DNA from 2 places in the Polycladomyces subterraneus genome. Region 2 is predicted to be linked to the other one. Evidence: predicted binding sites of a transcription regulator. Region 2 holds the regulator's gene; the other holds the start of a gene.

Region 1 (4,436 bases), on a different contig from region 2:
GTCTCCGTTGACGATGGGCTGACCGTTTATTTGCAACAGGGCAGAAATGCGGCGACACTGGTCCATCCGCTTCCTGCCGACCAACTGTCATCTGCGAAAATCAGTGCGATGAGACAAACGGTGTTGACCAAAACATCACAGCCACCATCACGAGAAGGGCAGAAGTGAGACAAATGTCAAAATGGAATAGTACCTTTCATGATTAAGAGCGGGAGCCGGTACCCGTCGCCGAGCGTAAAAAGTGGTTGACGCTCGACTTTGTATGGATCGTCATCGGAATCGATTTGTCGGTGGTATGGTTGGCAACGCAGTTGGGCGCCGGCATGACGCCGTCGGATGTGGTATTGCGGTTGTTGGCTGTTCTCGGTTCGTTGATTCCGCTTGCCTATCTGCCTGCAATGCGATGCGGGTTCATGTCAGGGTGGCAGGACCGTTCAAGGGATCCATCATTGTCACGCTGAATCCACCCTTGCGGACTTGGTTGATAACATGAAACCCCCTGAGCGATTCAGGGGGTGTTTTGTATTAGTTCACGGCGTGTCCGGTTCTTCGGACAAGATGATTTGTTTTCCCAGCTCCATCAAGCCGACCGCCTCAAACACATTGACGCCAACCGTGTGAATGATCGGTTGACCGTCTTTGTCGATGGCCACCAAAACCATGCCTTCATAATGTTCGCTCTCTTTGACGATATACTCCAGGGCTTGTTGAAGCTGCTTCTTCATATCTTCTTCACGGCCCCGGATCACTTCGAAGATGTTCTTAACACCGCCCATTTCGGTCGGCTCCCTCCGTCTTCTTTTCAATTCTCGCATCCTCCCGTCAAAGCATGTACGTATTATACCATAACGGGAAAAGATGGTTGAGACTGATGACAAAGTAGTCGAACCATTGCGGGGGCTCCGTTGTCCCGTAGAGTGTGGAGAGGGGGCGGGAAAACGAAGCCCTTAACTTTGTCAACAAGCTGTTTTGGAGGTTTTTCGCCGAGAAGATAAGAAACCTGTGACGGGCGGGTGATGGATCAAGTTGGGTGAAATGTGGCCGGTTATACCGTAACGCCGATTCTTTGTTCAAACGCCTGTTGAAGTTTGCGCGTCACCAATCCCGGTTGGCCCGTACCGACTGGGACGCCGTCCACCTCGACGACCGGCACGATTTCTTTGGTCGTACTGGTGATGAAGACTTCGTCTGCGGAACGAAGGTCTTCCAAAGAAAATGCCTCCTCACGAACGGGAATCCCTTCTTTTTCCGCCAATTTCAAGGTGACGGCACGTGTGATTCCGTGTAAAATGAGGTGGTTGGCGGGATGTGTCCACAAGGTACCGTCCTTGACGATGAACACGTTGGTGGCGCTGCCTTCCGTCACCGTCCCGTTCCGGTGAAGAATCGCTTCTTGCGCACCGGCGTCCACTGCAGCTTGTTTGGCCAGTACCGCACCCAGCAGGTTGAGGCTTTTGATGTCACAGCGCAACCAGCGGATGTCTTCCTGCGTAATGGCACGGATGCCGTTTTTCATCAGATCGGTGGGACGCTGTGATTCAACGGCATAGGCTGTCAACACCGGTTCACTCTTGGACGGAAACGCATGATCCCGAGGAGCGGCGCCACGTGTGATCTGTACATAGAGGTATCCGTCTTTGAGTTGATTGGCTTCGATCAATTGCAGCAACAGGAGTTCCGTTTTCTCGCGAGGGTATGGCAACTGCATCCGGATTTCCCGCGCGCTTCGTTCCAGGCGGTCCAGATGCTCACCAAAGCAGAAGGGATGGCCGCCGTAAACACGGATTACTTCATACACACCGTCGCCGAACTGGTATCCACGGTCTTCCACGTCCACACGCGCCTCGTCGCGCGAGATCAACTGATCGTTGAATAGAATGGTCATGCGTTTGGCCTCCTTGTCCGAGTCATTTGTCGGGGAAATCATATTTCCCGTTTCTTCATCCACCATATACGTTTTAGTTTGCATGAAGTTGCGGCAGTTGACAACCTTTTCTTAAAAATCGAAACAACGGTGTTTTCCGGTCTGACTGGGGAGGATAGGAAGAAAATCAAACCGGAAAATCCACGGTTATGACAGGTGAGCACTACTTAGGACAAACAGGTGCGCATCATTCGCTCGCAAACGGCAAAATGCAAATTTTACACAATATGTAGTAGTGGTATAATAAGCTTACACCTACATATTGCGGAATGAATGGTGCTTGCATCAACCAACCATGATGGAACGAAAGAAAAAAGTGGTCATGAGGAGGAATTTGGGGTGAAAATCAAACGATACTTTACCCGTCCGGGAGAAGATCCTTTCAACTCCGTAGAGTATGTGAAACGGGATTGTCGGATCACCAACCCTGATGGTTCGGTTGTGTTTGAGATGAAAGGGGCGGAGGTCCCCAAAGCATGGTCGCAGGTGGCGGCCGATATCATGATCTCGAAGTATTTCCGAAAAGCAGGCGTTCCGCAAAAGGACGAAAACGGCAACCCGATCTTGGATGAGAACGGGAATCCGGTAACCGGACCGGAAACGAGCGTCAAGCAGGTGGTTCACCGTCTGGCCGGTTGCTGGCGGGACTGGGGAGAACGTTACGGCTATTTCGATACCGAAGAAGACGCGCAGGCGTTTTACGACGAATTGGTGTACATGATGCTGCATCAGATGGCTGCACCCAACTCGCCGCAATGGTTTAACACGGGGCTGGCCTATGCCTACGGTATCAAGGGGAAACCGCAGGGTCACTATTATGTCGACCCCGAAACGGAAGAATTGAAACAGGGGGAAGACGCCTACAGCCGTCCTCAGCCGCACGCCTGTTTCATCCAGTCCGTTGAGGACGATCTGGTGAACGAAGGCGGCATCATGGACCTGTGGGTGCGTGAAGCCCGCCTGTTCAAATACGGAAGCGGAACGGGCACCAACTTCTCCAACATCCGCGGCAAGGGTGAACCGCTTTCCGGCGGGGGCACCTCTTCGGGATTGCTGTCGTTCCTCAAAATCGGTGACCGAGCCGCCGGTGCGATCAAGTCGGGTGGAACGACCCGTCGGGCGGCCAAAATGGTCTGTTTGGACATCGACCACCCGGATGTGGAGGAGTTCATCAACTGGAAGTCCAACGAAGAGAAAAAAGTGCGTGCGTTGATTGCCGCCGGATACGATCCTTCGTTCAACGGCGAAGCGTATGAGACGGTATCCGGTCAAAACTCCAATAACTCAGTGCGCGTCCCGCACGAGTTTTTCAAAGCGCTGGAGGAAGACGGCGGCTGGGCACTCAAATACCGTACCAACGGCAAAACAGCCAAAGTCGTCTCCGCGCGCGATTTGTGGCAGCAGATCGGACAAGCTGCATGGGAATGTGCAGACCCCGGTGTGCAATACGACGGTACGATCAACGAGTGGCACACCTGCCCGGCTGGTATGGACGGCCAAGTGGGTGCACGTCACAACCGGATCAATGCATCCAACCCGTGCTCGGAGTACATGTTCCTCGACAATACGGCGTGTAACCTGGCGTCGCTCAACCTGATGAAGTTTTTCGACGCGGATACTCGTAAATTTGACATCCCGGCATTCAAACATGCGGTGCGCCTCTGGACGATCGTTCTGGAGATTTCGGTACTGATGGCGCAATATCCGTCCCGGGAAATCGCCAAACTCTCCTATGAATACCGTACGCTGGGGCTGGGGTATGCCAACATCGGTACGCTGCTGATGGTTTCCGGCATTCCCTATGACTCCGAAGAGGCATTGGCGATCACCGGGGCGATCACGGCAATCATGACCGGGACTGCGTATGCTACCTCGGCCGAGATGGCTAAGGAGTTGGGACCGTTCAAAGCCTTTCCGATCAACCGGGAGCACATGTTGCGTGTGATCCGCAACCACCGGCGTGCGGCGTACAATGCTCCCGCGGAGGAATATGAAGGTTTGACCATCATCCCGATGGGCATCCATCCGACCAAATGCCCCCCGGATCTGCTTCAGGCGGCGCGGGAAAGTTGGGACGATGCGCTGAAGCTGGGGGAACAATACGGGTACCGCAACGCCCAGACCACCCTGCTTGCGCCGACGGGTACGATCGGTCTGTTGATGGATTGCGACACGACTGGGATTGAGCCAGATTTCGCATTGGTGAAATTCAAAAAGCTGGCCGGCGGCGGGTACTTCAAAATCGCCAACCAATCGATCCGTCCGGCGCTGAAAAACCTGGGCTACACCGAGGAACAAATCGAGGATATCCTGCGCTACGTAATCGGTACGCTCACCCTGGACGGCGCTCCACACATCAACCGCGAGACGCTGAAAGAAAAAGGGTTTACCGATGAGGATCTGCAGAAGGTGGAAGAAAAACTGCCCACCGTGTTTGAATTGCCGTATGCGTTTACGGTGTGGACTTTGGGTGAGGAAACCCTGCAACGGCTCGGCTTCCAGCCGGAACAGT
Region 2 (4,436 bases):
AAGGGAATGGTATGTTATAAAAGGACGGGAAGGGGAATTATTATGCCACTAAAAATGGCAATCAACGGATTCGGACGGATCGGGCGAATGGTTTTTCGCAAGGCGATTCATGATCCTGACATCGAAATTGTGGCCATCAACGCCACCTATCCGGCGGAGACACTGGCCCATCTGGTCAAGTTCGACACCGTGCACGGCATGATGACGGACGACGTGCGCGCGGTGGATGACGGGATCATTGTAAACGGATACAAAGTGAAGCTGGTGGGTGATCGTGACCCTTCCCGGTTGCCGTGGGCGGAACTGGGTGTGGATGTGGTGGTGGAAGCGACGGGCAAATTCCGCGACCGGGAGGGTGCCGGACTGCACTTGCAGGCGGGCGCGAAAAAAGTGGTGATCACAGCTCCGGGCAAGAACGAAGATGTGACCATTGTCATGGGGGTCAATGAAGGGGATTACGATCCGGAGAAACACCATATCGTCTCCAATGCTTCCTGCACCACCAACTGCTTGGCGCCGGTGGTAAAAGTACTGCATGATGCGTTCGGTATCGAAAGCGGGTTGGTGACGACGGTTCATGCCTATACCAACGATCAGAAAAACCTGGACAATCCGCACAAGGATTTGCGCCGGGCCCGTGCTTGTGCTCAATCGATCATTCCGACCAAAACCGGTGCAGCCAAAGCGATCGGCAAAGTATTGCCCGAACTGAACGGCAAGCTGAACGGGTTGGCATTGCGCGTCCCCACGCCCAACGTGTCGGTGGTGGATCTGGTGGCCGAACTTTACGTGCCGGTCACGGTCGAACAGGTGAATCATGTGTTGAAAAAAGCGGCGGAAACCACAATGAAAGGATATCTCCAATACTGTGAACTCCCGCTGGTCTCCTCCGACTTCAACGGCAACGACCATTCGGCCATTATTGATGCGCTCTCGACGATGGTGATCAGCGAGAAGCAGGTGAAAGTGCTGGCGTGGTACGACAATGAATGGGGCTACTCTTGTCGAGTGGTCGATTTGGTCAAGCATATTGGTTCGTTTTTGAACCATGAAACGAAAGTGAGACAAGAAGCTACGGTCTAACAATGGATCCCCCGCCAATCTTGCCATGTTGACCGGCCAGTGGAGAGGAGCAGACGCCTCCCACAGCCGGTTCTTTCTTTTTGTCCCACACCGATTTCCTGTTGCAAATTTCCTGTAAGATGGAATACTATCAAAGCGACGGACTGGGCAAACGCTTTACATACGAAACAGTCAACGGTCCAATATGGGGAGGAATGTTGCATGCGGTGCCCTTTTTGCGGGAGCATGGGAAGCCGGGTTCTGGACTCCCGTCCGGCCAACGAGGGAAAATCGATCCGTCGGCGTCGCGAGTGTGAGGCGTGCGGCAGGAGGTTCACCACCTTTGAAACTGTGGAGGAAAAACCACTGATGGTGATCAAGAAGGACGGGGGACGGGAGGTATTTAGCAGGGAAAAAATCCTGCGGGGGTTGTTCCGCGCTTGTGAAAAGCGTGATGTGCCGCTGGAACGTCTGGAAGCGCTCGTGGATGAGATCGAACGTACTTTGCGCGAGCGGGGGGAAACGGAAGTTCCCACTAAGGAGATTGGTGAGATGATCATGGAGCGGCTGGTGGATGTGGACGAAGTGGCATATGTGCGGTTCGCATCCGTCTACCGGCAATTTCAGGATATCGATGCATTTGTGCGGGAATTGGAGGATTTGTTGAACAGGACGGGAAAATCCTGATCTTGTCGATCTGATGTGGTTCAGTGGCGGTTATGTCGCTTTCGTTTTCCTGTGATAAAATAAGAGAACGATTTTGGACGAAGCGACGGGGGGCTTGGTGGATGTCGATGTTATGGAATCAGTGTACACCGCGCGACGAATGGATCTGCCGAACCCGCCGCCCCATTCATCTGGCGGATATCATCGGATTGTTGCATCTGTATCAACCGATCGTCGGTTCGACCGCCATCGCTCTGTATCTCACCTTAGCGTATCAGGCACCGCCGGATCGGGCTGGTCGATCGGATGCCCATTCCCATTTGTATCTGATGAATCTGTTGTCCGTTTCTTGGCAGGATTTGTTGGAAAATCGATTTTTGCTGGAAGGTGTGGGCCTGCTCAATACGTATGAAGTGCGCGAAAACACGACCCACCGGATCGAGTACGAGCTGGTGCCGCCATTGGTACCGGAGCGTTTTTTTCAAAGTGATGTACTGAGTATTACGTTGTATCACCGTTTGGGTAAGGATTCCTATCTGGCGCTCCGTCGGCAGTTGTTGAACAGAGAAGGAGATACTGGGGAACCGGATGAAAGAGTGAATGTCACCAAATCGTTTCAAGAAGTATTCGGATGTTTGTCTCCTTCTGAAGTGGCGGCCGCACAGTCGGATACCCAATCGTTTTTGCCGTTGGAGCGGGAACCATCAGAAGTGAAGGATGGACAAGTCCCGCCGTTTCACTGGGATGAGGCTTCGTTTGATATGATCCGTTCCCGTTTAAAAACGGTAATCCCGGATGAGGCGTGGACGGACGAGGTGAAGCGGCAAATTCAGGAGATCCGGTTCCTGTACGGGCTGAGTGATCCGGATTTGCTTCGGGCGTTGCAAAATCCGTATATCACCAGGGGCGGTAAGATCGATATTGAGCGCTTGCGCCAGTTTGTTAAAAAGGAATACCGGTTGCAGTACGGCGAACCACCCATGATTAAAAAGAAAGCGTTGCTCTCAAAGGAAGGGGAAAAAGCGGCCTTACCCGAACCGGAGGAATCACCTGACGCCATGACGGAAGAAGAGAAACATATCCGGGAACTGGAGCAACTGTCACCCTTGGAATTGCTGTCGTATTTTCAGGATGGAATGCGCATCCCTGATGCCGATGTCGAACTGGTCGCCCGTCTGATGCATGAATATGGCTTGCCGCATGGGGTGATCAACGTCCTGCTAGAATACGTATTGTATACGCATGACTACAAACTGCCCAAAGCCTTGGTGGAAAAAATCGCTGGTCATTGGAAGCGGAGAAAAGTGCAGACCGCTCGGGAAGCGATGGAAATCGCCCGCCGCGAGTTGAATTGGGAGTGGAAAAAACAACAGGAGAACAGTCGGCTCACCTCGTCACGCCCACGGACCAAAGCGATCCGGGAAGAGAAGCTCCCCTACGCGGTGGCCATGCAGATGGAGCGTGCCCAACAACAGGCTTCTCAAACTCGGGATGATGCCCAGTCTATCGGAGAAAGCGCGGAAAGTCTGGCTGAAAAGCGGGCCCGAATCCAAGCGAAGCTGACCCTGATGCGCAAACGCCTCGGTGAAAAGGGGAATCGTCAGTGAATTCGATTGACAAATACGTCAGTCAGTGGAAAAAACAGTTGAATACCGATCCGGAACGACAGTTGCGGATCTTGTTGTCACACCCTTCTCTACAAGTATTCGCCCAAGAGCATCCAGATATCCCGATGGAAGTATATCGCCGTTCTTTGTCACGTTTGCACCAGTACGTGCAGGAGCAGGAACATTGTTCCCGTTGTCCAGGGTTGGACCGGTGCCCCAACCTGGTGCAGGGACACCGATCGGAGCTGACCGTTTATGCGGGATATCTTGATTTCCGGATGACGCCTTGTGAGAAGTGGGAGGCTCACCAAGAACAGCAAAAACGAAGCCGTTTGATCCGCAGTCATCATATCCCGCAAGACGTGTTGTCGGCCACCTTTGAATCCATCGATGTGAGTCAGAAACGGATGCCGGTTTTGGAGGCGGCCATCGATTTTTGCAGTCAGTTTGCTCATGGCAAGCCTCGCCGCGGATTATATCTATATGGACCGCTGGGTGTGGGCAAAAGTCGGATCGCGGGTGCGATTGCGCAGGAATTGGTCAATTACAATGTGGATTCCTTGATGGTGTATGTGCCTGAATTTATGCGGGAGTTACGCGATGCCATCAATGAAGGGTCAGTAGCGGACAAATTGGATGCACTCAAAAAAGTGTCCGTGTTGGTTCTGGACGATATCGGTGCGGAAACGATGACACCGTGGATTCGCGATGAGGTGCTGGGGGCTGTTTTGCAATATCGCGTAGCCGAGGGACTGCCTGTCATTTACACCTCCAACCTGTCGTTGGACGAGCTGGAGGATCATTTGGCCCATTCCCACAAAGGCGGTGTGGAGCGGATGAAAGCCAAACGGATTATGGAGCGGATTCGCCATTATGTCGACGTGTATTTCGTGGATGGCCCCAACTGGAGAGAAAACCAACGATCATCCTGATTGGCCGTGGTCCCGGATTTTTTGAAAAAGGGTGTTGATTTCTCTGGACGGGCGTGATAAAATAATTCTCGTCGGTTGAACTTAATCGGATGACAGTGGTTCGGTAGCTCAGTTGGTAGAGCAGAGGACTGAAAATCCTCGTGTCGGCGGTTCGATTCCGTCCCGAACC

The links. Region 2 encodes NrdR, which represses ribonucleotide reductase genes. Its sites were predicted from a motif close to AACACNATATATNGTGTT; they were not measured.
Region 1: a site for NrdR is predicted at 2,144-2,161, ahead of NWF35_RS05545 (vitamin B12-dependent ribonucleotide reductase). Genes of this name have one in related genera too.

The regions. Positions count from the first base shown of each region.
Region 1 is NZ_JANRHH010000026.1:5,134-9,569, forward strand. It holds gene NWF35_RS05525 (serine/threonine-protein kinase) at 1-168, shown strand, start outside; gene NWF35_RS05530 (hypothetical protein) at 246-461, shown strand; gene NWF35_RS05535 (hypothetical protein) at 531-806, opposite strand; gene dat (D-amino-acid transaminase) at 1,046-1,885, opposite strand; gene NWF35_RS05545 (vitamin B12-dependent ribonucleotide reductase) at 2,198-4,436, shown strand, end outside.
Region 2 is NZ_JANRHH010000014.1:62,071-66,506, reverse strand. It holds gene NWF35_RS03130 (glyceraldehyde-3-phosphate dehydrogenase) at 43-1,083, shown strand; gene nrdR (transcriptional regulator NrdR) at 1,285-1,749, shown strand; gene NWF35_RS03120 (replication initiation and membrane attachment family protein) at 1,851-3,335, shown strand; gene dnaI (primosomal protein DnaI) at 3,332-4,267, shown strand; tRNA gene NWF35_RS03110 (tRNA-Phe) at 4,365-4,436, shown strand, end outside.